2 regions of the Pseudoxanthomonas sp. SL93 genome follow, and region 1 is predicted to be linked to the other one. Evidence: predicted binding sites of a transcription regulator. Region 1 holds the regulator's gene; the other holds the start of a gene.
The links. Region 1 encodes FliA, which starts transcription of late flagellar genes. Its sites were predicted from a motif close to TAAAGTTTNNCNNNCNNNGGCCGATAA; they were not measured.
Positions count from the first base shown of each region.

Region 2: OVA13_RS17730 (GGDEF domain-containing protein) is a predicted target of FliA. The motif match lies at 4,993-5,019, and genes of this name have one in related genera.

Region 1 is NZ_CP113065.1:724,064-739,293, forward strand. It holds gene OVA13_RS03320 (OprO/OprP family phosphate-selective porin) at 1-519, opposite strand, end outside; gene OVA13_RS03325 (chemotaxis protein CheA) at 617-2,593, opposite strand; gene OVA13_RS03330 (response regulator) at 2,644-3,009, opposite strand; gene OVA13_RS03335 (STAS domain-containing protein) at 3,006-3,320, opposite strand; gene OVA13_RS03340 (chemotaxis protein CheW) at 3,448-4,455, opposite strand; gene OVA13_RS03345 (ParA family protein) at 4,452-5,234, opposite strand; partial or broken gene motD (flagellar motor protein MotD) at 5,336-6,184, opposite strand; gene OVA13_RS03355 (flagellar motor protein) at 6,203-6,943, opposite strand; gene OVA13_RS03360 (chemotaxis protein CheA) at 7,241-9,082, opposite strand; gene OVA13_RS03365 (hypothetical protein) at 9,110-9,253, opposite strand; gene OVA13_RS03370 (protein phosphatase CheZ) at 9,291-9,902, opposite strand; gene OVA13_RS03375 (chemotaxis response regulator CheY) at 9,902-10,282, opposite strand; gene OVA13_RS03380 (RNA polymerase sigma factor FliA) at 10,413-11,165, opposite strand; partial or broken gene OVA13_RS03385 (MinD/ParA family protein) at 11,162-11,977, opposite strand; gene flhF (flagellar biosynthesis GTPase FlhF) at 12,033-13,763, opposite strand; gene flhA (flagellar biosynthesis protein FlhA) at 13,930-15,230, opposite strand, start outside.
Region 2 is NZ_CP113065.1:3,786,876-3,802,105, reverse strand. It holds gene ptsP (phosphoenolpyruvate--protein phosphotransferase) at 1-556, shown strand, start outside; gene mgtE (magnesium transporter) at 758-2,119, shown strand; gene OVA13_RS17750 (DUF1294 domain-containing protein) at 2,133-2,750, shown strand; gene OVA13_RS17745 (DNA ligase) at 2,915-3,766, shown strand; gene OVA13_RS17740 (carboxylesterase family protein) at 3,829-4,626, shown strand; gene OVA13_RS17735 (cytochrome c oxidase subunit Vb family protein) at 4,641-4,928, shown strand; gene OVA13_RS17730 (GGDEF domain-containing protein) at 5,061-6,647, shown strand; gene OVA13_RS17725 (aspartate carbamoyltransferase catalytic subunit) at 6,668-7,612, opposite strand; gene ruvX (Holliday junction resolvase RuvX) at 7,634-8,083, opposite strand; gene OVA13_RS17715 (YqgE/AlgH family protein) at 8,166-8,732, opposite strand; gene OVA13_RS17710 (DNA-3-methyladenine glycosylase I) at 8,867-9,409, shown strand; gene OVA13_RS17705 (PilT/PilU family type 4a pilus ATPase) at 9,977-11,107, opposite strand; gene OVA13_RS17700 (type IV pilus twitching motility protein PilT) at 11,259-12,296, opposite strand; gene OVA13_RS17695 (YggS family pyridoxal phosphate-dependent enzyme) at 12,392-13,081, shown strand; gene proC (pyrroline-5-carboxylate reductase) at 13,115-13,954, shown strand; gene OVA13_RS17685 (DUF4426 domain-containing protein) at 14,019-14,486, shown strand; gene OVA13_RS17680 (cobalamin-binding protein) at 14,654-15,230, opposite strand, start outside.

The sequences.
Region 1 (15,230 bases):
GCCGGCATTGACGATGTAGGTGTCGCGCTCAAACGCCCAGTCGATGCCGCTGCGGCGGCCCTGGTAGAACGCCTGCGTGGGCAGCGCACTCTCCATGAAGCTGCCGGCGCGCGTGGCGGTGTTGCCTTCGAAGCCCAGCGGCAGTTTCATCTGGCCGATGCGCAGCTTGCCCGCGTCATGGCCGAACAGCGCCTTGGTTTCGACCCGAAGGGCCACGTCGCTCCAGGTCTTGGCCTGGAAGTCGAACGTCACGCCGAAGTCGTACACGCCCTTGCGCTTGAGCGTCACGCCGAGTTCCTGCCGGCGCCACGCATCGTCGTCTTCCAGCTGCGCGCCGTTGTAGCCGGTGCCCGAGAACTGGTTGGCGTCGTACTGCAGGTTGCCGCCCAGGCTCAGCTCGGTGCCGTTGGCGAAGGTGATCTTCGGCGGCCAGGCGCTTGCCTTGGTGGCGGCTTCTTCCGCATGGGCGCTGGCATGGACGGCCATCAGGGCCAGGGCGAGGGTGGAGAGATACTTCATGTATTTACCTGTCGAGTGTGGGCATGCGCCCACCCGTCGCGGCCAGTGTAGGGCCGCGCTTGATGTCAACGCATGGATGAATGAGCGAGCGGCGGCGTCACGCCGCCTGGAGGGTCCTGCGTGCGCGCACCAGTCCGCCGACATCGACGATCAGTGCCACGCGGCCGTCACCGAGGATGGTGGCGCCGGAAATGCCGTCGATGCGGCGATAGTTGTTCTCGATGTTCTTGACCACCACCTGCTGCTGGCCGATCAGCTCGTCCACTTCCAGTGCAAGTTTCTGGCCATCGGCTTCCACCACCACCACCAGCGGATCCTGCGCGTCGCTCTGGCCGTAGCGGTAGTAGTCGTTCAACGACACGATGGGCAGGTATTCGCCGCGCACGCGCAGCACGCGGCCGTCCCCGGCCACCGTGCGCACGTCCTCGGCCTGCGGCTGCAGGGCTTCGAGCACGTAGCCGAGCGGGAGGATCAGCGTTTCGTCGCCGACCGACACGCCCATGCCGTCCAGGATGGCCAGCGTCAGCGGCAGCCGGATGACCACGCGCGTGCCGCTGCCGGACGCGCTTTCCAGCTGCACTTCGCCGCCCAGTGCCTGGATGTTGCGGCGGACCACGTCCATGCCCACGCCACGACCGGAGAGATCGGTCACGGCCTCGGCGGTGGAGAAGCCGGGCTGGAAGATCAGGTCCCACACCTGGCCATCGGTGGGGTTCTCGGGCACGGCCAGGCCGCGCTCGGCGGCCTTGGCGAGGATGCGGTCGCGATTCAGGCCGCGGCCGTCGTCGCTGACTTCGATGACGATGTGGCCACCCTGGTGCGAAGCGGCGAGGGTGATCGTGCCGGTTTCGTCCTTGCCCGCTTCGCGGCGTGCCTCGGGGAGTTCCAGGCCATGGTCGATGGAGTTGCGCACCAGGTGGACCAGCGGGTCGGCGATGCGTTCGATCAGGCCCTTGTCCAGCTCGGTGCCTTCGCCGATCGTGCGCAGGCGCACCTGCTTGCCCAGGCGTGCGGACAGGTCGCGGACCAGGCGCGGGAAGCGTCGGAACACCGCGTCCACCGGCAGCATGCGCACGCCGATCACAGCTTCCTGCAGGTCGCGCGTGTTGCGTTCCAGCAGGTCCAGGCCGGCGAACAGGCGCTCGCACTGCGCGGGATCCAGCAGGCCGGATACCTGCTTGAGCATGGCCTGGGTGATGACCAGTTCACCGACCAGGTTGATCAGGCCATCGATCTTGTCGACGCTGACGCGGATGGAGGTTTCCGCGGCGGCGCCGTCATTGGCGGCGGCGGGGCCGGCGGCGGTCGCGGCGGCAACAGGTGCCTGTGCCGCGGCTTCGACGGCAGCGACCGGAATGGCGTTGCGCTGCATCGGCTGGATGTCCAGCTCGCAGTCGTCCACCACCCAGGCGAACACGTCGTCGATGGCGCTGCGCGGTACCTTGCCGATCAGGCCCAGGTCCCAGGCCAGATAGGCTTCCAGCGGATCCAGCTGTTCGAAGCCGGGCAGGCGTTCCAGCCTGCAGGCCACCTCCAGCGGCGCCAGGTGTTCCAGTTCGCGGATGATCCGCAACGGGTCGTTGCCGCTCATGAACAGCGACGGCGCCGGCGTGAAACCGATGCGCCAGCCTTCGGGCGTCTCGTCGCCCTTGGGCGCCTCGGCCGCGGCGGCGGCCGGTGCTGCCTGACCGGTCAGCACGGCATTCAATCGGTCCTTGATGGCCTGCACCGCGGCCGGGTCCGCCGGCGTGCCGTGTTCGGCTTCCGCAAGCAGGGCGCGCAGCACGTCCACCGAGGCCAGCATGGCGTCGATGGCCGGTGCGCTGACGGCGCGCTGGCCGCTGCGCAGTTCGTCCAGCAGGGTTTCCAGCACGTGGGTCAGGCCGGCGATGGCGTCGAAGCCGAACGTGGCCGACCCGCCCTTGATGGAATGTGCGGCGCGGAAGATCGAGTTGATCAGGTCGCCATCGCGGCTGCCCTGTTCAAGCGACAGCAGCCCGGCCTCCATCGCTTCCAGCCCTTCACGGCTTTCTTCGAAGAACGTGGCGTGGAAGCGCTGCATGTCCATGTTCATTGCGGTGGAGCCCTGTGGCGGTGTGCGGAATGGAGGAGGACGGCGAGGGCTCAGCCCAGGACTTTCTGGACGGTGGCGACCAGCTGTTCCGGATTGAACGGCTTGACCAGCCAGCCGGTGGCGCCGGCGGCCTTGCCTTCGGCCTTCTTGTCGGCGGCCGACTCGGTGGTCAGCATCAGCATGGGCGTGAACTTGTAGTCGGGGATGCCGCGCAGCGCACGGATCAGCGAGATGCCGTCCATGTTGGGCATGTTGACGTCGGTGACCACCGCATTGAACTTCTGTCCCTGCGCACGTCCCAGCGCGACCTGGCCGTCCTCGGCTTCATCCACCGAATAACCCGCCGAAGTCAGGGCGAAAGCGACCATCTGTCGCATCGAGGCCGAATCGTCCACTACCAGAATACGTGCGCTCATGCCGCGTTCTCCACTGCTTGCGTGTTGTCTTTGTTGATGTCGGAGGCCGTCAGGCCCAGTTGCGGTCCCACGCCCAGCAGGCGCGCGGCATCGCGGAAGCTCTGGCTGGTGGCACCGAAGTCGGTGGCCAGGCCCGCCTGTTGCCGCTGCCGGACGAAGCTGCACAGCACCTGCAGGCTGGCGGTATGGATGCGTTGCACGGCGCCGGCATCCAGTACCAGCGTGTGCTGCTCCAGGTGCGGTGCCAGATGCTGTTTTAGGTCGGTGGCGGCCTCGATACCGAGGTCATCACCCAAGGGCACTGCGCTCATCTTGTCTCCGGAAGGGCGGCTCTAGTGGGGTATCGGCGCGGGCGGGTCAGTCTTGAGGGCGCGGCGTGAATGTGTGACGGGCGTCAGGAAGCGATGGGCCGTTTCCCGCGTTCGTCGTCGCGTCGCGTCACTTCAGCAGTTGCGACGCATCCAGCAGGATCACAGCACGCTCGTTGAGGCGCGCCACCCCTCGGAACAGCGGATTGGTGATGCGGCCGACGCGGGCGTTGTCGGGCGGTTCGATCTGCTGGTCGGTCAGGTTGGCGACGTCTTCCACGGCGGTGACGCGCAGGCCGAGGGTCTCGCCGTTCTCTTCCAGCACCACCACGCGGGTGTTGGCGTCTGTTTCCACCGGACGACGGCCCAGGTACAGGCCCATGTCGATCACCGGCACCACCTGGCCGCGCAGGTTCATGACGCCGAGCATGTGGTGCGCGGCGCCACGCAGCGGCAGCAGGGTGGCGGGCAGCACCACTTCCTGCACCTTCAGCAGTTCCAGCGCGTAGTGCTGCTGGTCGCAGCGCAGGCGCAGCCAGCGGGTCTTGCGTTCGGTGGCGCGCCGGCGCTCACCGCTGTCGATGGGCGCCTGCAGGTAGGGTTTCATCGGCAGCGGCGGCACGGCGCGCGGGGCGGCGGCAGGCAACGGACGCGGAGCGGGCGCTGCCGGCGCCGCTGCGAGCGGAGCGACCGGGATGACCGGCGCGGCGGCAGGCGCTTTCGGTGCCTCCGTACGCACGACATCCGCGGGTGCGGTGGGCGCGCCGCCACCGTGCAGCTGGTCGAGGAGCGCTTCGAATTCGTCGTCGGTGATCAGGTCGGCTTCGCTGCCCGGACGCACCGGTGCGACGGCCAGGGTGGGCGCGACAGCGGCCACGGGCGGAGTTACCGGCACGGCGGGCTGTGCGTCGACCGCTTCGGGCACGCTGGGCGCCGGGACCGCATCCGCTGCCGCCTCCATCGCGGCCTGTTCGGCGGCGACGGATTCTTCCGCCTGCGCCGAAGGTGCCAAGGCGGCATCGGCAACCTCGACAGTGGCCGGCGCGGCCTCGCCGGCGACGGGCGGTGCGGGCTGTGCCGCGCCAAGGTCGCCGAGCAGGTCCATCAGGTAGTCGTCCATCACGGCGGGCGTGCTCATGCGGCCTGCTCCATGACGCGCGATTCGGTCAGCAGCAGCCAGTCGAGCGCGCGCCGGTAGGCCGACAGGCCGCGACCGGGATACTGGGCGGCGGGGGAGGAATGCGTCAGCACTTCGACGCTGCAGATGCGCGTGTCATTTGGAATGGCGTCGTTCCAGACCATGTCGCCGTGTTCGTCCTGCATCGCCTTGAGCGTCTCGGCGCCCGTGCGCGTGCGACGGTCATGCAGCGTGGGCAGCACGGACACCGGCAGCGGACGCCGCCGCGAGCGCTGGATCATCTCGGCGGTGCGGCACATGCCTTTCAGGCCGTGCAGCGCCAGCGGTTCGGTCTGGGTGGGGATGATGACGTGGTCGGCCGCGGCCAGCGCGTTGACCATCAGCAGGCCCAGCGTGGGCGCGCAGTCGAACAGGACGAAGTCATGCGCCTGCCCGCCGCGCGTCAGCGCATTGGACAGCGCCAGGCCCAGGCCCGGCTGCGTCGCGCTGCGGCGTTCCAGCGTGGCCAGCGCGGTCTGCGCGGCGACGAAGCCGAGGTTCTCGATTTCCGTCGCGCGAACCACGCGCGCCAGTTCCGGCGGATTCTCGTCGAACAGGTCCAGCACGCCGGCCGGCTGCGGATCCGCCGGCACGCCGAAGGCACGGGTCAGCGAGGCATGCGGGTCCAGGTCCACCAGCAGCACGCGATAGCCGCGCATGGCCAGTCCACGCCCGAGGGCGAGGGTGGTGGTCGTCTTGCCGACGCCGCCTTTCTGGTTGGCGATAGCCCAGACACGCATCAGTTCACTCCTTCCTGCATTGGGGGACCGGCGGGCAGCCCCGCCGATGCCTGGGGCAGGGGCGGCAGCGCGATCACCGGCGGCGGAACGTCATCCGCCTGTTGTGCATGCAATTCCGGTGCCGCTCCGGTGGGGCTGGCCAGGATGATCAGCAGCACCCGGCGGTTGGCGTTGCGGCCCTCCTGGGTGGTGTTGTCGCCGATCGGGCGGAACTCGCCGTAGCCGATCATCGCCAGCCGCTCCGGCGGGATCCCGTCGCGCACGAACAGGTGCACCACGCTGGCCGCGCGCGCCGACGAAAGTTCCCAGTTGGACGGGAACTGGTAGGTCGCGATGGGGCGGTCGTCGGTATAGCCTTCCACGCGCACCGAGTTGGGCACGTTGCCCAGCACCCCTGCCAGCTTGGACACGGTCTCCTGCGCCTGCGGGGCCAGTGCCGCGGAGCCGGTCGGGAACAGGATGTCGCTGTTGATCTGCACTTCGATCCACAGCGCGGCGCGCTTGACCACCACCAGCTTCTCGTCGATCAGCGGGGCGAGCGCGTGCTCCAGGTCGTTGGCGATCTTCTGCAGTTCGCCCTGGGCATTCTGCAGACCTTTCGCGTCCACGGTCATGTTCATCTGCGAGGCCATCGCGGCCAGCAGGGTGACGTTGGGGGAGGGTGAGGGGGCGGACGGCCCCTGCTTGGCGCCGGACTTGATCGGCGAGGGGCGGTCGAAGTCCGCGCCCTGCAGCTGGTGGTTGCCCACCTGCACCGGGTTGATCGTGCGCGGCGCGCCACCGAACGCGGCGGTCAGCGCGTCGGCCATCACGCGGTACTTGCCTTCGTTGACGGTGGAGATGGCGTACATCACCACGAAGAAGGCCAGCAGCAGCGTCATCAGGTCGGCATAGGGGATCGCCCAGGCCTCGTGGTTGGCGTGCTCTTCGTGCTTCTTCCTGCGTGCCATCTCGATTGCTCCGCCGGATCAGTGCAGGAAGCCGGCCAGCTTGGCCTCGATGTTGCGCGGGTTCTCGCCCTGGGCGATGGCGATGAGACCTTCGATGATCATTTCCTGTTCGCGGCTGCGGCCACCGATCACGCTCTTCAGCTTGCTGGCGACGGGCAGGAAGAACAGGTTGGCCGACGCGATGCCGTAGATGGTCGCGGTGAACGCGGCGGCGATGCCGTGGCCCAGCTTGCTGGGGTCGGCCAGGTTCTTCATCACCGCGATCAGGCCGAACACGGCGCCGATGATGCCCAGCGTGGGCGCGTAGATGCCCATGGCCTCGAATACCTTCGCGGCCGCCAGGTCCTGGTGTTCCTGGCCGTTGAGGTCGATTTCCATCATGTGGCGGATCGATTCCGGCTCCACGCCGTCGACCAGCATCTGCAGGCCTTTCTTCAGGAACGGGTCGTCCTGCTGGTTTACCAGCGGCTCCAGCCCCAGCAGGCCCTGCTTGCGCGCGATGTTGCTCCATTCGACGATCTGGCCGACCAGTTCATCGCCGCCGCTGCCCGGCGGTCGGAGCACCCAGCGCATGATCGACATCGCGCGCTTGAACACCGGCGGCGGCGTATGCACCAGGATCGCGGCGATGGTGCCCAGGATGACGATGACGAACGCCGCCGATGACCACAGCGACGACAGGCCCGCGCCCTTGAGGATGCTGCCGCCGACCAGGGCGACCAGCGCCAGGATGAGTCCAATGAGGCTGAAGATGTCCATGTGCAGATCTATCGGCCCGGTTCAGGTGGACTTGAGGTGTCGCCCCTGCAGGAGCGACGTAAGTCGCGACCGTGATCACACAGACACCGGAATGTCATGTTGTGCACAATGTGCGGTCGCGGGTAGATGGCGGCTGTTGTAGGAGCGACGTGAGTCGCGACCGCATGTCCAACCTCCTAGTGGAAAGCCGGTCGTTCCCCATGCGGGCGCGCTGCGGCGCGTTTCGAGTTGTTGCAGCGATTACTGCTATCGGGGCGCGGTCCCGACTCACGTCGCTCCTACAGGGAGCACACTGCGTCACGCCGTCGCGCGCAGCCCGTCCACGTCCAGGATCAGGGCCATGCGGCCATCGCCGATCAGGGTGGCGCCGGCGTAGCCGCGCAGGCCGCGCACGGCGCGCGGCAACGGCTTGATGACGACTTCCTCGCGGCCGCGCACCTGGTCCACGACCAGGCCGAAGCGCTGTTCGCCCATCTGCAGCACCACGATGGTCAGCAGCGGGGCGACCATCGGTTCCACGTCCAGCCACTGCCGTAGGTCCACCAGCGGCAGCGTGTGCGACTGGCGGTCCAGCACGGCCTGGCCGTCGAACCAGCGCAGGCTGGTGGCCGGCGCATGCAGCACTTCCAGCACGCGCGCCAGCGGCAACGCGTAGACCGGTTCGCCGGCCTGCACCAGCAGGGTGGGCAGGATGGCGAGCGTCAACGGCACCCGGATGACGAAACGGCTGCCGCGGCCGACGTCGGAATGGATGGTGATCTGCCCGCTCAATTCGCGGATGCGCGACTGCACCACGTCCATGCCCACGCCTCGGCCGGAGATGTCGGTGACTTCCGCCTTGGTCGAGAAGCCGGGCAGGAAGACCAGTTGCAGGCACTCGTCATGCGACAGGCGTGCGGCGGCCTCGGGATCGATCAGGCCTTTTTCCAGCGCCTTCACGCGCAGGCGCTCGGGATCGATGCCGGCGCCGTCGTCGCGGATCTCGATGGTGACGAAGTCGCCTTCCTGCTGCGCGGACAAACGCACGTGGCCTTGCCGTGGCTTGTTGCAGGCTTCGCGCAGGCTGGGCACTTCGATGCCGTGGTCGATCGCGTTGCGGACCAGGTGCACCAGCGGATCGGCCAGGGCCTCCACCAGGTTGCGGTCGAGTTCGGTTTCGGCGCCGACCAGTTCCAGGTCGACTTCCTTCTGCAGCGTGCGGGCGACGTCGCGCGCGACCTTCGGGAAGCGCGAGAACACCTTGCCCACCGGCTGCATGCGCGTGCGCATCACCGCCGTCTGCAGGCGGGCGGTGGCGATGTCCAGGCTGCTGACCGCGCGGTCGAGTTCTTCGTCGCGGATGCGGACGCGCAGGGTCTTCAGGCGGTTGCGCGACAGCACCAGTTCGCCGACCAGGTTGACGATGGCATCCAGCCGCTTGGTGTCCACGCGGATGGTCTGTTCGGCTTCGCCGTTGGATTTGGTCGCCGACGGCTTGACCGCAGGCGCCGCCGGAGCGGCCTTGGGTGCGGGCGGGCGTGCGGGCGCCGGGGCAGGCACTGCCTTGGCGCCGGGCGGCGCACCGCCATGCAGGTTGTCCAGCAGCGCTTCGAATTCGTCGTCGCTGATCAGGTCGCTGCCGGGGGCGGGCGCCTTGGCGGTGGGCGCCGAGCCGCCGTGGAGTTGGTCCAGCAGGGCTTCGAATTCGTCATCGTCGATCATGTCGCCGCCGGCCGACGGCGCCGTGGCGATGGCGGCGGCCGGCCTGGCCGGCGCGCTGGTGACGTGCACGTCGAACTGTTCGATGAGCGCGGCCGGCGCATGCGGCGGGTCTTCGCTGGCAGCGACCGCGTCGAGCATCTGCTGCAGGTAGTCCAGCGACTGCTGCGCGGCGTCGAAGTGGTGGGGTTCCAGCGTGGCCTGGCCGGCGCGCACCATGCCCAGTGCTTCTTCGGCGGCGTGGCACAGGTTGACCATGGCCTGGATGCCAAGGAAGCCGGCACCGCCCTTTAGCGTGTGGAAGCCGCGGAACACCGCGTTGAGTTGCGCGCTGTCGGACGGATCCTGTTCCAGCGTGACCAGCTGTTCGCCCAGGCGGTCGAGGATTTCCTGTGCTTCGATCAGGAAGTCGGCTGCGATTTCGGGGGTGACGGCGGACATGGGCGGGGCGGGTACCGGTACGTGCGATCAGCGGGAGGAATCGATCAGGCGGAGCTTGCTGGCCTGGCGACGGCGCAGGACGCGCAGGACCAGCACGTCGCAGACCAGCAGCAGCCCCACCAGCAGCAGGACGATGGGGTGACGGGAACGGCTGGCGGATCGGTCGGTCATGGCTGGTCTCCGGTTCCGCGTCGCGTTCCCTTCGCGGCTACAGCCCCAACCCGGAGAGCAGGTCGTCGGCGTCGTTCTGCGAATACGCGTTGCGGTCAAGACCAGCAACGGCCGGGCCGGCGAGATCTGAAGTGTTTTTCTTTTCCGGCGGGGGCAGGCCCAGCGCGCCGAAGCCCTCGTGCACGCGGCGGACGATGCCGGCGACGCGGCGGATGATCTGGCCGGTGAGGTCCTGGTAGCTCTGTGCCAGCGCCATGTCCGACAGGCCCTTGCCGATGCTGTCCACCAGCGCCGCCTGCTCGGGCGACAACGCCGTGCCCTTCAGCTGGGTCGCATAGCCGCGGCATTGCTCGGCCAAGTCCAGGGTGGTGTGGCTGGCCTGTTCGGTCATGGCGACCACGTGATCCAGGCGCGCGCAGGCGTCGTCCAGTTCACCGGCGTCGGTCGGCGGCAGCTCGCCCAGCGTCTGCGCCAGTTCGCGGGCCAGGCGGCCCAGGCCCTGCATCATCGGCTGCGTGCGCCAGGCGGCGATGGCATCCAGTTCGCGACGCCAGCCGGCTTCGTCGCCCTGTTCGAGGGCATCCAGCGCGTGCTGCAGTTTTTCCACCAGCGCGGCGCGTGCGCCGGCGACATCGGCCACGGCGCTCATCAGGCGGCGGCTCCCAGGCGTTCGAAGATCTTGCCCAGCTTCTCTTCCAGCGTCTGCGCGGTGAACGGCTTGATGATGTAGCCGTTCACGCCGTTCTGCGCGGCTTCGATGATCTGTTCGCGCTTGGCCTCGGCGGTGACCATCAGCACCGGCAGGGTCTTGTAGCGGTCGTCGGCGCGGATGGCCTTCAGCAGTTCGATGCCGGTCATGCCGGGCATGTTCCAGTCGGTGACCACGAACTCGAAGTTGCCCTGGCCCAGTGCGGTCAGCGCGCTGTTGCCGTCCTCGGCCTCGGCGGTGTTGGTATAGCCCAGGTCGTTGAGCAGGTTCTTGATGATGCGGCGCATGGTGGAGAAGTCGTCCACGATCAGGATGCGCATGTTCTTGTTGGCGGTCACATCGAACTCCGGTGTAAAGCGTGCTCACGGGGAGCAGGGCAGGGCAGGGGCTGCAGGGTTGCGGCCTACCGGAGCCTTATCGGCAGGCCGCGGGGTTTCTTCAGTGCCGCGTTCAATCTTCTTCCAGGCCGGCGTCGGCCTTCTCGAAGACCTGCAGGCGGCCGCGCAGGCGGACCATGGCCTGGCCGTGGATCTGGCAGACGCGCGATTCGCTGACGCCCAGCACGGCGCCGATCTCCTTCAGGTTCAGCTCCTGCTCGTAGTACATCGACAGCACCAGCTGTTCGCGCTCCGGCAGCAGGCCGATGGCCTGCACCAGTTGCTGCCGGAACTCGCCGCGTTCCAGGTTCTGCTGCGGCGACGGTCCGCCGGTGCGCGAGGTGCTGGGCTCGCCGTGGTCGTCGATGTGCGACTCCAGGCTCAGCACCTGGCCGCGGGCGGCGTCTTCCATCAGCCGCAGGTATTCCGGCAGGGGCATCTCCATGGCGGCGGCCACTTCGGTGGCGATGGCGGCGCGCCCGGTGCGCTGTTCGATCTCGCGCACGGTGGACGCGGCCTGGCGCGCGCGACGGTGCACCGAACGCGGTACCCAGTCGCCGCGACGGATCTCGTCGATCATCGAGCCGCGGATGCGGATGGACGCATAGGTTTCGAACGAGGCGCCCTGTTCGGCGTCGTAGCTGCGCGAGGCCTCCAGCAGGCCGATCATGCCGGCCTGGATCAGGTCGTCCACTTCCACGCTGGCGGGCAGCCGCGCGGCAAGGTGGTGGGCGATGCGGCGCACGAGGTCGGCATGCTGGGTGACCACATCGGTGCCGGTGCTGCGTTGCACCGCGCGGTACTGGGCGGCAGCGGCGGTGTTCATGCGGCCACCCCGCGCGGCTGGATGAGGCGTTCAACGAAGAATTCCACGTTGCCGCGTGCCCCGGCCGGCGGCTGCCAGCGGGCGGTCATGCGGGCGATGTCGGCGATCGCGCGGGCCGACGGGCTGCCCGGATAGGCCTTCACCACCGGCTGCTGCCGCTGCACGGCGCGGCGCAGCCAGTCGTCCTGCGGCACCGCGCCCAGGTAATGCAGGGCCACGTCGCCGAGGAAGCGCTCGCAGACGCGCGCCAGCTTCTCGTACAGCTTCCGGCCCTCATTCGGGTCGCGGACCATGTTGGCGATGACGTGCACGCGGTCCAGGCCGCGCTCGCGCGCCAGCACCTTGATCAGCGCGTAGGCGTCGGTGATGGAGGCGGGCTCGTCGCAGACCACCACCACCGTGTCCTGCGCGGCCTGGCAGAAGGTCAGCACGCTGTCGGTGATGCCGGCGGCGGTGTCCACCACCATGATGTCCAGGGCGCGCTGCAGTTCGGAGAACACGTTGACCAGGCCGACGTGTTCGGCCGGCGACAGTTCGGCCATGTGCCGGAAACCCGACGAGGCCGGCACGATCAGCAGGCCCTCGGGGCCTTCGACCAGCACGTCGTCCAGCTGGCAGCGCCCGGCGACCAGGTCGGCCAGGGTGAACTTGGGGGACACGCCCAGCAGCACGTCCACGTTGGCCAGGCCAAGGTCGGCGTCCATCAGCAGCGTGCGCTTGCCCATCTCGGCCAGCGAGACGGCCAGGTTCACCGACACGTTGGTCTTGCCGACACCGCCCTTGCCGCCGGTGATGGCGATGACGCGCACCGGATGGAAGGCACCCGGCAGCGGTGGCGTGTTGCGGGGATTGGTCTGCAGCAGGTGATCAGGCGACATGGCTGGTCTCGGAAGTGCTGGGTTCATCGGCTTCGCGGCGCAGTTGGTCGAGGCGAAGCACGAGGTGTGCGCTGTTGGCGCGGTGCAGGTCGTCCGGCACGCGCTGGCCGTCGGTGACCCACGCCATCGGCAGCTGGTGATCGACCACGACGGAGAGTGCGCTGCCCAGGCGGCCGGTTTCGTCGAGCTTGGTCAACACCACGCCCTGTGGCTGCACGCTGTTGAAGCGGCGGACGACTTCGTCCAGGTCGCCGAAGTGCGAATTGGCCGGCAGCACCAGCAACGTCTTCACCTGCCCGGAGGCGCGCAGCCAGTTGAGCTGGCCGACCAGGTTGCGGTCGCGCTGGCCCAGGCCGGCGGTGTCGATGAGCACCAGCTTGTAGTCGCGCAGGCGTTCCAGCACCAGCGCCAGGCTCTCGGCGCTGTCGGCCTCGTGCACGGCGATGCCCAGCCGGCGGCCGTAGCCGTGCAGCTGTTCGCGGCCGCCCACGCGCACGGTGTCGGTGGTGACCAGGGCGACGTCGCGCGCGTTGTGGCGTTCGGCGAAGCAGGCGGCGAGCTTGGCGATGGTGGTGGTCTTGCCGGCACCGGTGGGGCCGACCAGCGCGATGACGCCGCCGGTTTCCAGCAGGTCGGTGTCGAACACCGGCAGCTTCTTCGACAGCAGGCCCAGCATCAGGCCGCGGCCGCGGTGGGCTTCGGTATCGGCGGGAATCTGCAGCGCGATGTCGCGGGTGATGCCGGCATCGAAACCGTAGTCTTCCATCAGTTCCATCGCCTGCATGCGCACCGGCGAACCGCGCAGGCGTTCGTCGGTGAGGCGGTGCATCTCGCGTTCGATCATTTCGCGCATCGAGGCCAGTTCGCTGCGCATCTGCACCAGCTGCTCATCGCTCTCGCGTGCCTGGATGCCGGTGTCGGCCACCACGGTCAGCGTGGGAACGGTGACGGCGGCCGGTGCCGCGACAGGGTTGAGGGTGGCCGTAGCGCCGGCAAACGCATGCAGCGGCGTGACATTGGCAACGGGTTCGGGAATCGCGACCGGCGGCGCGATGCTGGGCAGCAGCGCGTCGAAGTCGATCGTGTCGGTGGGGTCGGCCTTGCCGGGCCTGTTGGTGCGCGCCGGCGGTTCGCTGGTGGTCGCGCGTGCAGCCGGATTGACCGGCGACGCGATCGGTTGGGCGATCGGCGGGGCGACAAAGGCGGGTGCGGGCGGCGCTTCGATCGGGTCGTTGGCCGGCAGCGGCGGCAGGCACTCGGCCAGCTTGGCGGCGAACGATGCCGGTTCGATCATGGCCGGCCTGGCGTGCGCGGCGACCGGCGCACGGGCGACGAAGGCCGGTTCCTGCGCGAGCGGCGCGCTGGCCGGTGCCAGGGCGGAATCGTTGCTGCGCGCAGGTGCCGGCTGGCGGCGCGCCTTGAAATAGTCGGCGGCGGCCTCGGCGGGCGACGGGGTTGCGGTGGCATCCGCGGCCTGGCCGCGTGTGCCGGCCACCGGCGACGGATCGAGCAAGGGGTGAAGGGCAGGTGCCGGGGCGGCCGGGCGCATCGCGTCCAGCGTGCGCTGCACCAGCGCTTCGTCATAGTTGCTGGCGGCGACGATCTCGACCCCGTCCTCGGTCACCCGGTTGGACAGGATGACCGCGTCCGGACCATGTTCCTGCCGCACCATCGCGAAGGCGGTGCGCATGTCGGCGGCGACGAAGCGTTTGATTTTCATGGTCGTGGGCCGTGATTCGTGATTGGGTATTGGTGATTCGCAAAGGCAACAGCAAAGGCGCAGCGTCGTTTCCGGTGGTGCCTGATGGATCGGGTTGTGGCTTTCATTACGGTTCTCTCCGCCTGCGGTGACTGACTACTGCCGATCACCAATCACGCATCACCCATCACGAAATGGTTCCCACCAGCTTCAACCGCTTGTCCTCGGGAACCTCGCTGTAGGCCAGCACCGACAGCGAGGGCACGCTGTGGCGGACCAGGCGGGCGAGGGCGGCGCGGACCGAACCCGGTACCAGCACCACCGCAGGCTCGCTGCGGGCTTCCTGCTTGGTCACCACGTCGGACAGGCTCTGGTGCAGGCGTTCCGCCAGCCCCGGTTCCAGTGCCGCACCGGTTCCCTGCGTGCTGTCCTGCAAGACGCGTTCCAGATTGGGCGCCAAGGTATAGACGGGCAGTTCGGGCGCCATGCCCGAGATCTCTTGCACGATGAAGCGCCCCAGCGAGGTGCGCACCGCGGCGGTCAGCGCGGCCGGGTCGGTGTTCTGCGGGGCGAACTCCACCAGCGACTCGACGATGCGGCGCAGCTGGCGGATCGGCACGCGCTCGATCAGCAGGTTCTGCAGCACGCGCACCACGGTGGACAGCGGCAGGGCCTTGGGCGTCAGGTCCTCGACCAGCTTGGGCGCGCTGCGGCCCAGGTTGGACAGCAGCTGCTGCACTTCCTCGTGGCCGAGCAGTTCCGGCGCGTGTTCGCGCACCAGGTGCGACAGATGGGTGGCCACCACCGTGGCCGGATCGACCACCGTATAGCCCAGGGATTCGGCGGTGGCCTTCTGGTGCGGCTGGATCCACACCGCGTCCAGGCCGAAGGCCGGGTCCTTGCCGGCGATGCCGTCGATGGGACCGAACGCGCCACCGGGGTCCAGCGCCAGTTCGCGGTCCGGGTGGATGTCGGCCGACGCCACCGGCACGCCGTGCACCAGCAGGCGGTACCCGTTGGAGGGCAGTTCCAGGTTGTCGCGGATATGGACCGGCGGGATCAGGAAGCCCAGGTCGTGCGTCAGCTTGCGGCGCACGGCCTTGATGCGCGACATCAGTTCGCCGCCCTGGTTCTTGTCCACCAGCGGGATGAGGCGGTACCCGACCTCGAGCCCCAGCGGATCGACCGGGCGCAGTTCGTCCCAGGTCAGCTCGGCATTGCGGTCGGGGGCGCCGGGACCGGGCAGGGCGGGCACGTCGCCGTCCGCCGCCTCGGGTCCTTGCTGGGTCCGCTTCCACATCTTCCAGGCCAGGTAGCCGATGCCGGCGGCCAGCGTCAAAAAGGCGACGTTGGGCATGCCGGGCACCAGGCCGACCAGCCCCAGCACGCCGGCCGCCACCGCCAGCGCCTTGTGCTGGCCGAAGGCCTGGCCCATCACCGCCTTGCCCATGTCTTCCGAGCGCGAGGCACGGGTGACCAGCATGGCCA
Region 2 (15,230 bases), 780 kb from region 1:
CGTGCTGGTGCCGATGGTCAGCAGCCGCGAGGAGATCCTGCTGGTCAGGCGGCACATGAAGCGGATCACCACCGCGCTGCGCAAGCAGGGCCACGAGGTCGCCGACCACATCGCACTGGGTGCCATGATCGAAGTGCCGGCCGCCGCCATCGCGCTGCACAGCTTCGTGGACGTGGTCGACTTCCTCTCCATCGGCACCAACGACCTGGTGCAGTACCTGCTGGCCGCTGATCGCAACAACGACGCGCTGGGCGAACTGTATTCGCCCCTGCATCCGGGCGTACTGCGGCTGCTGCGCCACGTCATCAGCATCGGGGCCGAGCACAAGGTGCCGGTGGCGATGTGCGGCGAGATCGCCGGCGACGCGAAGATGGCACCGATGCTGCTGGCGCTGGGACTCAACGAGTTCAGCCTGCATCCGGCCACCATGCTGGAGCTGCGCCGCGCCATCCGCGAATGCAACCTCGGCCACTTGCAGGCACGCGCCAGCAAACTGCTGCAGGCACGCGACCGCGCCGGCATCGAACGCTGGCTCAAGGCGGCGACAGGCGGCTGAGCTGCCGGCGTGGGAGCGACGCCAGTCGCGATGATCCCCGGGCAAAGCTCCATCGCGACGGGCATCGCTCCCACATCCGACGCACAGTCCTTGGACCCGGAAGGGTGTCCATATTCCGTCGCGCGGGCGATAATGCGGGAATGAACACCTGATGCCCCGGTCGCATCCGTCACGCGGATCGGCCCCATTCCGGAGTACCGAATGGTCGAAGCCATCCGCCACGACAAGACCGCGCGCCAGTTGCGCCTGCTCTCCGACGCGCTCGACAGCGGCCGGCTGGGGCCTGTGCGCCGCCTGGTCAACACGCTGTCGCCGGCGGAGATCGGCAACCTGCTGGAATCGCTGCCGCCGGGCAAGCGCGAGGTCGTGTGGGGACTGGTCGATGCCGAGGACGACGGCGAGGTGCTGGTGCACGTCGGTGACGAGGTGCGCGAGAGCCTGCTGGCCGACATGGACCCGGACGAGATCATCGCCGCGGTCGAAGACCTGGACATCGACGACCTGGCCGACCTGGTCGAGGACCTGCCGGACACCGTCATCGACGAAGTGCTCAAGTCGATGGACCGCGAGAACCGCGAGCGCTTGGAGCAGGTGCTGTCGTACGCGGAGGACACCGCCGGCCGCCTGATGAACCCCGACGTGGTCACCGTGCGCGCCGACGTCAATGTCGACGTGGTGCTGCGCTACCTGCGTCTGCGCGGCGAACTGCCCGACCACACCGACCACCTGTACGTGGTCAGCCGCCGCCACCAGTACCTGGGCCGCGTGTCGCTGGCCTCGCTGGTCACCCACGAGGACAGCACGCCCATCAACCGGCTGATCGACGACGAACAGCCGGCCATCGACGTGGGCGAAAGCGCACAGGAAGTCGCCCGCCAGTTCTCCGACCATGACTGGGTGTCCGCGCCCGTGGTGGACGACAACAACATCCTGCTGGGTCGCATCACCATCGATGACGTGGTGGACATCATCCGCGAGCAGGCCGAGCACCAGGCGCTGGGCGCCGCCGGTCTGGACGAGGACGAGGACCTGTTCTCGCCGGTCAAGCGCGCCGTGCGCGGCCGTGTGGTCTGGCTGGGCATCAATCTGTTCACGGCGTTCATGGCCGCCAGTGTGATCGGCCAGTTCGAAGTGACGCTGGAGAAGATCGTCGCGCTGGCCGTGCTGATGCCCATCGTGGCCGGCATCGGCGGCAATGCCGCCGTGCAGGTGCTGACGCTGATGGTGCGCGGCCTGGCGCTGGGCCAGGTGGGCTCCAGCAACGCGCGCATCCTGCTGTGGAAGGAGATCCGCGTCGCGTTGATCAACGGCGTGCTGATCGGCGGCATCGTCGGCGTGATCGCCTTCGTGTGGTTCCGCAGCCCATTGCTGTCGCTGGTCATCGCGCTGGCGCTGATCATCAATTTCTGCGCGGCCGCCACCGCCGGCGTACTGCTGCCGTTGCTGCTGAAGCGCATGAACATCGACCCGGCCGTCGCGGGTACGGTCGTGGTCACTGCGGTCACCGACGTGATGGGCTTCTTCTGCTTCCTCGGCCTGGCCACGCTGATCCTGCTGCACTGAGGCTTCACCGTCGATGGAACGGCTCGGCAAAGTCAGTGAATGGAACGACGACCGCGGCTTCGGCTTCATCGCGACGCTCGATGGCGAACCGCCGCGGGTGTTCTTCCATGTGCGGGACTACCGGCTGGACGGTCGTCGTCCCGAAGTGGGTGAACTGGTGAAGTTCAGCGCGCAACGCCAGGCCGACGGCAGATGGCGCGCGCAGGCCGTGCGCCGCACGGTACCTGCCGCGCGCTCGGCCAGAAGACCGACGGCCGCCGCGCGCGCTGTCGTGCAGCGGCCCGCATCCGCCCTGCCCGGCGCGCTCGCCACCGCGGCCTATGTCTTTTTCATTGCGTGGGCCATCCGCGCTGGCCGACTTCCTTTCGAAGCGGTGTTCGTGCCGCTGGTCCTGTCGGCGATCACCTTCGTCGCCTACGCCCTCGACAAGCATGCAGCCCAGACAGGCGGCTGGCGCACGCCCGAAGCCACCCTGCACCTGCTCGAACTCGCCGGTGGCTGGCCCGGCGCGTGGATCGCGCAACAGACGCTGCGGCACAAGTCGCGCAAGCCGGGCTATCGCCTCGCGTTCTGGACGATGGTGGTCCTGCATGGCATCGCGTTGATCGGGCGGTGCTGGACGAGGGCGTGAATCCCGCGCCATGGCCGTTTCCTCCTGCAGCCTGGCCACGCTGATCCTGGCGGCGTAGGCGATCAGCTCGCGAGGCGCTTTCCTACAGACCGCCGCGATGTGCGCTGATCCCGAACATCCCCCCTGCCCGCGACGCTGGCGCTTCCTCATCCCGGCTCGCCGCCATGCGCCTGCTTCTCACCGCCCTGCTGTGCCTGCTGCCCTGGCCTGTGCTTCCGGCACCGCCTCCCGCGCCGATGCTGGCCACCGCGTATCGCGAAGGTGTGCCGGTCAGCGCCTTCCTGGTCAGCGAGAAGCTGGACGGCGTGCGTGCGCGCTGGGATGGTCGCGCGCTGTGGACGCGCGGCGGCCAGCGTATCGCGACACCGGCGGTGTTCACACGGAACTGGCCCGCCGTACCCCTGGATGGCGAACTGTGGATCGCGCGTGGTCGTTTCGACGAGGTCAGCGCCCTTGTCCGTCGCGTCGCAACCGATCCGCGGGCCTGGCGGAATGTGCGCTTCATGGCGTTCGATCTGCCGACCTGCCCGCGGCCGTTCGCGGACCGGGTCGTGCGCATGCGCGCCCTAGTCTCGGCGGCCGGCAACGCACACCTGGCGATGATCCCGCAGCAGCGCTTCGACACGGTCGCCGCACTGGATGCCGAACTGGCGCGCGTGGTGGCCGCCGGGGGCGAGGGCCTGATGCTGCATCGGCGCAACGCCTTCTACCGCGCCGGGCGCAGCGAGGATCTGCTGAAGTACAAGACCCATGAGGATGCCGAGGCGCAGGTGGTCGCGCACCTGCCCGGCAAGGGCAAGTACCAGGGCATGATGGGGGCGCTGCAGGTGCGCACGCCCGAGGGACGCAGCTTCCGTATCGGCACCGGCTTCACCGATGCGCAGCGTGCCGCGCCGCCGCCACCGGGGGCATGGGTGACCTACCGCTACAACGGCTTCACCTCGAAGGGATTGCCGCGTTTCGCGCGCTTCGTGCGGGTGCGCGACGACATGCCGCCGCCCGATGCGAAGCGTTGAAACGCAGGCCCGGCCGCCCTCGACGGGGTATGCTGCACGTATCCCCTCCCATCGCGACTGCCATGCGCTTCCTTGCCACTGCCTGCCTGGGCATGCTGCTGATCCTGATGACTGCCTGCACCACCACGCCTCCCCTGAATCCGACCGGCGAATTCGTTTCGCGAGAGCTCACGCTGGACGGCCAGACCCACCGCTACCAGGTGTTCGTGCCCGCCGCGCGCTTCCGCCACGACACGCTGCCGGTGGTGCTGTTCCTCAACGGCTCGGGTGAGCGTGGCAGCGACGGAGCCAGGCAGACGATGGCCGGACTGGGCCCGTACGTGCGGCAGCATGCGGCGGACTTCCCCGCCCTCGTCGTGTTCCCGCAGGCGCCGGACGACACCGAGTGGACGCAGACGGCCGGCCCCATCGCCTTCGCGGCGCTGGAGGCGGCGACGCGCGAGTTCAACGGCGACCCCGACCGCGCCTATCTCACCGGCATCTCGATGGGCGGTTACGGTACGTGGGAACTCGCCCTGCAGCAGCCGACGCGCTTCGCCGCGCTGGTGCCGGTCTGCGGCGGCATCACCGTGGACTGGACCGACCAGCGCCCCGGCATGAACGCGCACAGCGTGGCCGGTGCCGCCGATCCTTTCGCAGCCGCCGCGCAACGGCTGAAGGACGTCCCCGTGTGGATCTTCCACGGCGGCAAGGACGAAGCCGTGCCGCCGGCACAGTCGCGCCGCATGGCGGCCGCGCTGGAAGCCGCAGGCGCGCGCGATGCACGCTACACGGAATTCCCCGACGCGAACCACAACAGCTGGGATGCCACCTACGCGCATGCGCCGATGTGGGACTGGCTGTTCTCGCAACGCCGCTGACGCGGACGCATCGCATGTCCGAACTCATCCCCAGCTATTTCACCGCCGATTGGCGCACCCGCCGCCTGGCCTGCCCCTGCGGGTGGGAAGGCGACAGCCGCGCCATGGCGATGGAGCTGCACGACCAGGTGACCGACTACGCCTGCCCGCAGTGCGGCAACCTGCTGATGATCGTGCCGCACCCCAGCCTGGACGACGTGCGCCAGGCCGCCGCCGAGGGCCACCCGGAGGCGATCGAACAGCTCGCCATCATCCAGGACGCGCTGCAGCGGTTCCCCGCCGGCCACGATCCGGCCCCCTGACGCCGTTTCGACCGCACCGCGATCACGAATTCGTCACGGCCGCGCTTCCCGGTCGCGCCGGGCCTCAACTGACCGCGTTCGCGGCCGATAAACCGGCATCCCCTTTCCGGCGGCCGACGTGGCCGTGTGCCCGTGGCCAAGCCCCCCCGCGCCCTGCCCGACTCCGCTGATGCCTCCCCCGGCCTGACCAGCGGCCTGCGCCGCCTGTGGCCGCGCCGCCAGGAGAAGCCGGCCAGTACCTCCACCGACCTGGCGACGGTCCCGTCCCCCGTCGGCATGTCCTTGCCCAGCATCAGCCCGGCCCAGCTGCACGCCCTGTTTGCCCACGCGCTGGAGCCCGCCAGCCTGCTGTCGGCCTTCGCCGACGGCGTGGCCGGCCTGCCGGGCGAACTGCGCGGCATGGGCCAGCGCCTGCAGTCGGCGCATGCCGACGGCGACTGGGCCCGCTATGGCCGCGCCCTCCGGCAGCTGGTGGACAAGTACATCCGCACCATCCAGGACGAGCCGGTCGCCGGCGAAGCCGAACAGCTGCGCGACCTGCTGCACCACACGCTGGCGGTGGCGATGGAATCGCTGCTGCGCGACGACGCCGCGCTGCTGCCGCAAACGCATGCGATGGTCGGCCGCGTGAAGCAGTGGCAGCCCACGCAGTCCCTTGAAACGCTGTCCACCGACCTGCGCGACCTGTGCCACCAGGTGGGCCTGCGCACGCACGAGGTCACCGATGCGCAGGATCTGATGCGCAGCCTGTTCGACCTGCTGCTGGAAAACGTCGGCGAGCTGCTGGAGGACGGCAGCTGGCTGCAGGACCAGATCGCCGCCGTGCGCGAACTGCTGTCCGGCCCGCTGGACCGCACCGCGCTGGAGCAGACGCGCGCCGGCCTGCGCGAGGTGATCTACAAGCAGGGCCTGCTGAAGCAGGGCATCGCCGATTCGAAGACGGCGATGAAGGACATGATGGTGACCTTCGTCGAACGGCTGGATGGCATGGCCAGCAGCACCGGCGAATTCCACGACCGCATCACCTTCCACGTGCAGGCCATCCGCGACAGCCGCAGCATCGCCGAGCTGGGCAAGCGCATGGAGGACATCCTGCACGACACCGAGCAGCTGCAGGCGCAGGCGCTGAAGACGCGCGACAACCTGCTGGCCGCGCGCCGCGAGGCCGAGGAAGCCGAACAGCGCGTCGCCGACCTGGAAGAAGAACTGCAGTCGGTATCCACCCTGGTCCGCGTGGACCAGCTGACCGAAGCGCTGAACCGGCGCGGCTTCGACGAACTGTTCAAGCGCGAATCGGTGCGTGCGCTGCGCAGCGGCCAGACCATGTGCCTGGCCATGCTGGACCTGGACGACTTCCGCCAGATCAACGCCACCCATGGCCACCAGGGCGGCGACGCAGCGCTGTGCCACGTGGTCGCCGTCGCCCGCGCCACCCTGCGCGGCAGCGATGCGGTGGCGCGTTTCGGGGGCGAGGAGTTCGTGCTGCTGCTGCCCGACACGCCGTTCCTGGAAGCGATGGGCACGCTGGAACGCCTGCGCACGCGGCTGGTGCAGCGGCCGCTGCAGCACCAGGGGCAGACCTTGGCGGTGAGCTTCAGCGCCGGCGTCGCGCGCTGGCGGCCCGGCGAATCCCAGGAAGACCTGCTCGCGCGCGCCGACCGCACCATGTACCGCGCCAAGCAGGACGGCAAGAACCGCGTGGTGGCGGCGGAAGACTGAGCGCCCGCCGCAAGCTGGCCTCAGGTCAGCAGCGTTTCCAGCACCGCCATGCGGATGGCCACGCCGTTGCTGACCTGGCGCAGCACCAGCGACTGCGGGCCGTCGGCGACGTCGTCGGTGATCTCCACGCCGCGGTTGATCGGGCCGGGATGCAGCACCACCGCATCCTTCGCCGCACGCGCCAGCCGCGTCGCGGTCAGGCCGTAGTCGCGGTGGTAATCCTCCAGCGACGCCACCAGCCCTTCTTCCATGCGCTCGCGCTGCAGCCGCAGCATCATCACCGCATCCACGCCTTCCAGCATGGCGTCGACGTCCTGGCCGACCTGGCAGCCCGCCAGCGTGCCGTCGTCGGGCAGCAGCGATCGCGGCCCGCAGACGCGGATCTCGCCCGCGCCCAGCGTGTGCAGCGCGTGCAGGTCCGAGCGCGCCACGCGTGAATGCTTCACGTCGCCGACGATCAGGATCTTCAGTCGCGAGAAGTCCGCGCCCTTGGCCTGGCGGATGGTCAGCACGTCCAGCAATCCCTGGGTGGGATGCGCGCTGCGGCCATCGCCGGCATTGATCAGCGTGGTGCCCTCGCCCGCTTCCCGCGCCAGCGCGGCGACCGCGCCGTCCTCGGCATGGCGCACGATGAAGCCGCGCACGCCCATCGCTTCCAGGTTGCGCAGCGTGTCGCGCGCGGTTTCGCCCTTGCGCGTGGACGAGGTGGAGGCATCCACGTTCAGCACGTCCGCACCCAGCCGGTGGGCCGCGATATGGAACGAACTGCGCGTGCGGGTGGAAGGCTCGAAGAACAGCGTGCACACGGTGGTGCCGTCCAGCACCTGCCGGCGTGGCGTGCGGCCCAGCGCCGCGTCGCGGATCTGCCCGGCCCGGTCCAGCAGGCGGCAGAGGGTTTCGCGGGGCAGGCCTTCCAAGGTCAGCAGGTGCTGCAGGCGTCCATCCGAATCAAGTTGTTGGGTCATGTGCTATCACAGGGAGAAGAATCAGGTGACCTGGGTCGCGTCGTGCGGCGCGGCCAGCCAGCGTTCGATGATGACGGCCGCGGCCACCGCGTCCAGTGCCGCGGCGTCGCGACGGCGCTTGCGGCCTTCGGCGCGGTCCAGGGCGAAGCGCTGCGAGGCCTCGACGGAACTGGTGCGCTCGTCCACCAGCACCACCGGCAGGCCGTAGCGGGTGCGAAGTTCGCGGGCGAAGGCATGCGCGCGCTTGCGGATGGGCTGGTCGCCGCCTTCCAGCGTCATCGGGTCGCCGACCACCAGGCCGTCGGGCTTCCATTCGGCGTGCAGCCGGTCGATGGCCAGCCAGTCCGGCCCGTTGGCGTGCACGTCGATGACCGCCAGCGCCCGCGCGCCGGTACCGAAGGCACTGCCCACCGCCACGCCGATGCGGCGCGCGCCCACGTCGAACCCCAGCACGGTGCCATCCAGCTTCATGCGCAGCGCCTCCCGCGGCGAACACCGCGATCCTGCACCGGTCGGCGTGCAGGGCGCGTATCCAGGCCGGGCGGGGTTGGCGTCATGCGTGGCCGCTGTAATCGGTCAACAGGGTCATGTCCACGCCGATGCGGTGGCCGGCCGCCTGCCAGCGCTGCTCCAGCGGCAGCGCGAACAGCAGCTCGGCGTCGGCCGGTGCGGTCAGCCAGCTGTTCTCGCCCAGTTCGTATTCCAGCTGCCCGGCACCCCAGCCGGCGCAGCCCAGCGCGACCACCGCGTTGGTGGGGCCATCGCCCACGGCCATGGCTTCCAGGATGTCGCGCGAGGTGGTCAGGTAGAGGCCGTCGGCCACTTCCAGCGTCGATTCCCAGGCGCGGCCGCCGTCATGCAGCACGAAGCCGCGCTCCGGGTGCACCGGGCCGCCACTGAGCACCCGCTGGGAACCCAGTCCGGGATCGTGGCTTTCCAGGTTCATCTGCCGCAGCACCTCGCCCAGCGTGTACTCGGAGGCGCGGTTCACCACCACGCCCATCGCCCCCTCGTCGTCGTGCTGGCAGATCAGGGTGACGCTGCGCGCGAAATTGGGGTCCGACAGCGCCGGGGACGCGATCAACAGCTGGTTGGCAAGGGGTGTGGGGGCGTCTTGCATGCGGCCATTCTAGCCCGCCGACGTCCGTCGCGGACCGGGCCTCGCGGACAGCACCTGCCCGCGTTCACGGCCTACACTGGGCGTTCGATGCGACGCCCGGCGTCGCCGCCGCCTTCCCGGAGCACCGCCGCCGCATGCCGACCTACTGCGATATCGCCCCCGGGCATCCCCTGCACGGCCCCTACCACGACCACGAGTACGGCTTCCCGCAGCGCGAGGAGTCGGTGCTGTTCGAACGCCTGCTGCTGGAAATCAACCAGGCCGGCCTCAGCTGGGAAACCATGCTGAGGAAGCGCGATGGCTTCCGTGCGGCCTACAGCGGATTCGACGTGGACAAGGTGGCCCGCTACGGCGACAAGGACCGCGCCCGCCTGATGGCCGACGCCGGCATCATCCGCAACCGCTTGAAGGTGGACGCCGCCATCCACAACGCACAGGTCATCAGGGAGTTGCGGAAGAGCCACGGCGGCTTCGCGGAATGGCTCGACGCGCACCACCCGCTGGACAAGGCGGCGTGGGTCAAGCTGTTCAAGAAGACCTTCCGCTTCACCGGCGGCGAGATCACCAACGAGTTCCTGATGAGCCTGGGCTACCTGCCCGGCGCACACCACGAAGGCTGCCCCGCGTTCAAGCGCGCCGCCCGGCACAAGCCGGCGTGGATGCGCAGGCAGGCGTAGTCCGCGGTCGTAGCGCCCGGGCCCAGAGCCACAGTCGGGATCCGGGGTGATGACAGGCACGGCCCTCCGGCGCATTGCGCCCACCCGGCCCGCGTGGCTCCCCCGTGTGACAGCGAGGAACATGACCCAGGCAACACACCTTCCAGGGGCGGCGGCAGGGCGTCGAGGTGAGATGACGAAGCCATTTTCCTCGATGCCGAGGCGTTGATGTGCCATGACGAGGAAATTTTCCTCGGCGCCAAGGCTTTCATGTGCCATGACGAAGAAAACTACGCCGACGCCGAGGCTCCAAGGTGAGACGACGAGGAAAATTTCTTCGACGTCGAGGCTTGAAGGTGAGATGACGAGGAAAATTTCTCCGACGCCCAGGCTTGAAGGTGAGATGACGAGGAAAATTTCTCCGACGACGGACCTTTCTGGTGCGACGGCGAGGAAAGTTTCCCGGCCGACGGAGAAAATTTCTCCGGCAGCACCGCCTTCCGGCACTTCACGGCGACAAGGCGGACAGCCGCCCACGAAAAAGGGGTGGTCGCCCGCCCCTTTCCGGAGGATGCCTGGCGCGGGACGTCAGCGGACTTCCGCGATCTCCACGCCGTCCAGGCCCTGCGCCAGCGTGCGGGCGTCGCCGCCCTGGGCCAGCTTGATGCGCAGGCGCACTTCGTTCTGCGAGTCGGCGAAGCGCAGCGCGTCCTCGTAGCTGATCTCGCCGGCCTGGTACAGCTCGAACAGCGCCTGGTCGAAAGTCTTCATGCCCAGGTTGGTGGACTCCTTCATCACTTCCTTCAGCTTGTGCACTTCGCCGTCGCGGATGTAGTCCTGCACCAGCGGCGTGCCCAGCAGGATTTCCATCGCCACGCGGCGCGCCTTGCCGTCCGGCGTGGGGATCAGCTGCTGCGCCACCACGCCCTTCAGGTTCAGCGACAGGTCCATCAGCAGCTGGGTGCGGCGGTCTTCCGGGAAGAAGTTGATGATGCGGTCCATCGCCTGGTTGGCGTTGTTGGCGTGCAGCGTGCACAGCACCAGGTGGCCGGTTTCGGCGAAGGCGATGGCGTGGTCCATGCCTTCGCGCGTGCGCACTTCGCCGATCATGATGACGTCGGGCGCCTGGCGCAGGGTGTTCTTCAGCGCCGCGTCCCAGCTGTCGGTGTCGATGCCCACTTCGCGCTGCGTGATGATGCAGCCCTCGTGCTTGTGCACGAACTCGATGGGGTCTTCGATGGTGATGATGTGGCCGGTGGAATTCTGGTTGCGGTAGCCGATCATCGCCGCCAGCGAGGTGGACTTACCCGTACCCGTGGCACCGACGAAGATGATGATGCCGCGCTTGGTCATGGCCAGCGTCTTGATGACCGGCGGCAGGTTCAGCTCTTCGATGGTGGGGATGCGCGTCTCGATGCGACGCAGCACCATGCCCACCTGGTTGCGCTGGTAGAAGCAGCTCACGCGGAAGCGGCCCACGCCGGCCACGCCGATGGCGAAGTTGCACTCGTGGGTCTTTTCGAACTCCTCGCGCTGCGACGGCGTCATCACGTTCAGCACCAGGTCGCGCGACTGCTGGCTGGTCAACGGCGTCTGCGTGATCGGCGAGATCTTGCCGTGCACCTTGATGGACGGCGGCATGCCGGAGGTGATGAACAGGTCCGACGCCTTCTGGTGCGCCATCAGCTTGAGGAAGGAGGTGAAGTCGATGGTGCTCATGGGTGGCTCCTGGAGGAGCCGTGATTCGTGATTCGTGAGCAGTGATTCGCAGGAACGGCATGTCCCGACCGCGCATTCACTCCATCACTTCATCAGAATCCCGGCGTTTGAAAAATCACGAATCACTAATCACGAATCACCACGCACACGCTTATTCGAACAACCGCTTGTCCTTCGCGTATTCCTTGGCCTGCTGGCGGGTGATCAGGGCACGCTTCACCAGGTCCTGCAGGTGCTGGTCCAGGGTCATCATGCCGTTCTGCTGGCCGGTCTGGATGGCGGAATACATCTGCGCCACCTTGTCCTCGCGGATCAGGTTGCGGATGGCGGGCGTGCCCACCATGATTTCCCACGCGGCCGTGCGGCCACCGCCGATCTTCTTCAGCAGCGCCTGCGAGATCACCGCGCGCAGCGATTCGGACAGCATCGAGCGCACCATCGGCTTTTCGCCGGCGGGGAACACGTCGATCACGCGGTCGATGGTCTTGGCCGCCGAGCTGGTGTGCAGGGTGGCGAACACCAGGTGGCCGGTTTCCGCGGCGGTCAGCGCCAGGCGGATGGTTTCCAGGTCGCGCAACTCGCCGACCAGGATGTAGTCGGGATCCTCACGCAGCGCCGAACGCAGCGCTTCGTTGAAGCCGTGCGTGTCGCGGTGCACTTCGCGCTGGTTGATCAGGCACTTCTGCGAGGTGTGGACGAATTCGATCGGGTCCTCGACGCTGAGGATGTGGCCGTATTCGTTCTTGTTGATGTGGTCGATCATCGCCGCCAGCGTGGTCGACTTGCCCGAGCCGGTCGGGCCGGTGACCAGGATCAGGCCCTGCGGCTGGTTGATCAGCTCGCGGAACAGCGGCGGGCAGCCCAGGTCTTCCAGCGTCAGCACTTCCGACGGAATGGTACGGAACACCGCACCCGCGCCGCGGTTCTGGTTGAACGCGTTGACGCGGAAGCGCGCCAGCGACGGGATCTCGAACGAGAAGTCGACTTCGAGGAATTCTTCGAAGTCGCGGCGCTGCTTGTCCGACATGATGTCGTACACCAGCGCATGCACCTGCTTGTGGTCCAGCGCCGGGATGTTGATGCGGCGTACATCGCCATCCACGCGGATCATCGGCGGCAGGCCTGCCGACAGGTGCAGGTCCGATGCCTTGTTCTTTACCGAGAACGCCAAGAGTTCGGCGATATCCATGACGCGGCTTCCCCAAAGTGGCTGCAAAACTGGAACGTTGATTCCCCGGAGGGCAGTATAGCGATCTTGCCGCTTTCGCCAATGGTGGGACCCACATGCTCGCCGACGCCCTCAGCGAGACCCTGCAACGTCTTGAAAACGCAGCGGATGCGGCGCATCGGCCAGCGCCCGCCCTGCTGGCCGTGTCCAAGCTGCAGCCGGTCGCGGCCATCGCCGAACTGGCCGCGGCCGGACAGCGCGCCTTCGGCGAGAACTACGTGCAGGAAGCGCAGGCCAAGATCGCCGAACTGGGCGCGTTGTCGCTGGAATGGCACCTGATCGGCCATCTTCAATCCAACAAGGCGGACGTGGCGGCACGCGTGTTCGACTGGGTGCAAACGGTAGACCGTCACAAATTAGTGGGCGCGCTGTCACGGTATCGGGCCGCGACGCAGCCGCCGCTCAACGTGCTGATTCAGGTGAACATCGACGACGAAGCCAGCAAGCATGGCTGTGCACCCGATGACGTGCCGGCGCTGGCCGACGCCATCGCCGCCGAACCGCGCCTGTGCCTGCGCGGGCTGATGGCCATTCCCGCGCCCCACCCGGACATCGCGTTGCGCGCCGCCGCATTCAGCCGCATGAAGGCGCTGTACGATGCGCTGGCCGCGAGATACCCGCAGGTCGACACGCTGTCGATGGGCATGAGCGACGACTACGCGCAGGCCATCGCGCACGGCGCCACCCTGGTGCGCATCGGCACGGCGCTGTTCGGTGCGCGCCCGGCACCACCGGCCGCCGGCTGAGGCGCAACCCACCCACGAACCAGGCTTTCCACCATGACGTCCACGCGCAGCACGCTCGCCCATCCGATCGCCTTCATCGGCGGCGGCAACATGGCCCGCAGCCTCATCGGCGGCCTGATCAAGCGCGGCGCCGAGCCGTCGCGCATCCGCGTGGCCGAGCCGGTGGAAGCCGTGCGCGCCGCGCTGGCGGCGGAGTTCGGCGTACAGGTCTTCGCCGAACCGCGTGAGGCCACCCATGGCGCGGAGACCTGGCTGTTCGCGGTCAAGCCGCAGGTGATGCGCCAGGTATGCGAATCCCTGTCCGCGATGGCGCAGGCACAGCGTCCGCTGGTGATCTCGATCGCCGCGGGCATCACCCAGGCGCAGATGCAGCGCTGGCTGGGCGGTGGCCTGGCGGTGGTGCGCAGCATGCCCAACACCCCGGCCCTGCTGGGCGCCGGCGTCACCGGCCTGTGCGCCAGCCGCGAAGTGGATGCCGACGGGCGCACGCGCGCCGACAGCGTGCTGGCCAGTGCCGGCCCCACCGTGTGGATCGAGGACGAAGCGCGGATGGACGCGGTGACCGGCGTGTCGGGCAGTGGCCCGGCCTACGTCTTCCTGCTGGCCGAAGCGATGGAACGCGCCGCGCGCGAGGAGGGCCTGTCCGCCGACGCCGCCGCCACGCTGGTACGCCAGACGCTGCTGGGTGCGGCCCGCATGCTGACCGAGGCCGGCGAAGCGCCGGACGAACTGCGTCGCCGCGTCACCTCGCCCAACGGCACCACGCAGGCGGCGATCGAGACGTTCCAGGCCGGTGGCTTAGAAGCCCTGGTTGCCCGCGCGATCCATGCCGCCACGGTGCGTGGCGGCGAACTGTCGGCCGCCAACGATTGAACGCGCATCCATGCCGGTTGCTTCCGCGTATCGTGATGCAGTCGCCCTTGCCGCTGGTGCTGCCGTGAAGAACCGCCTGCTTCGTCCCTTCCTGCCCCTGCTGTTGCCGTTGCTGCTGGCCGCGTGCTCCGGCAACGAAGCGCCACGGGCGGCGGAGTTCGTGCCGCCCACGCCGGCGGAAAGCGACTTCGGCACGCTGCGCGTGCGCTACAACGCGATCCCCACGCTGTCGCTGAGCGCCGAGGTCGCCCGGCAGTACGGGGTGGAACGCGATGCCGGCACCGCGCTGGTGCTGGTGGCGCTGCGCCAGGTGGAGAACGGGGAAGAACGCGATGCCGACGGCACGCTGAAAGCCAGCGCGCTGGACCTGTCCGGCACGCGGCAGGCCATCGGCCTGCGCAGCGTCGATACCGGCGACTACACCGACCATATCGGCACCGCGCGCATCTCGCCGCGCAACACCTATCGCTTCGAGGTGGTCGTGACCTCCGGCGGGCGCACCGAGACGGTGAAGTTCCAGCGGAACTTCTGAGGCGTCCGGGAACCGGTGTAGGAGCGACGTAAGTCGCGACCGCATGCGTCCCGATCAAGCTGACCGGTGGCGAATCCGGTGATGGTGCCGAGCCGCGCCCTTCGAGCGATGACGTGGAGCCCGTTTCACGGTCGCGACTTACGTCGCTCCTACAGCGTATCCAGCGCTCAGCCGCGCCTCACCGCCCACGCCTGCACGATGGCCGCGATCGCGCGCAAGCCCTCCGTCAGCGCGGCCGGCCCCGGCTGCAGGATCAGCGGCGACTTGATCTCGTGCAGTTCGCCGTCGCGCACGGCGGGGATCGCATCCCAGCCCGGACGCGCCGCGACCTTGTCGGGGCGGAATTTCTTGCCGCACCACGAGCCCAGGATGATGTCCGGCGCACGCCGCACCACGTCGCCGCCATCGGCCAGGATGCGGTGCTTCGCCAGCGATTCCTGCGCCAGTTCGGGGAACACATCGTCGCCGCCGGCGATGCCGACCAGCTCCGACACCCAGCGGATGCCGGTGATCTGCGGCTCGTCCCATTCCTCGAAGTAGACCGTCGGCCGGCGCGGCAGCCGCGCCGCCTGCGCACGGACCTCGTCCAGTCCGCGCTGCAGTGCGTCGGCGTAGTCGTTGGCGCGCGATGCGGCGCCGACCAGCGCGCCCAGCCGGCGCACGTAGTCGACGATGCCGTCCACGCTGCGGTGGTTGCTGATCCAGACCTCGATGCCCTGACGCACCAGTTCGGCCGCGATGTCG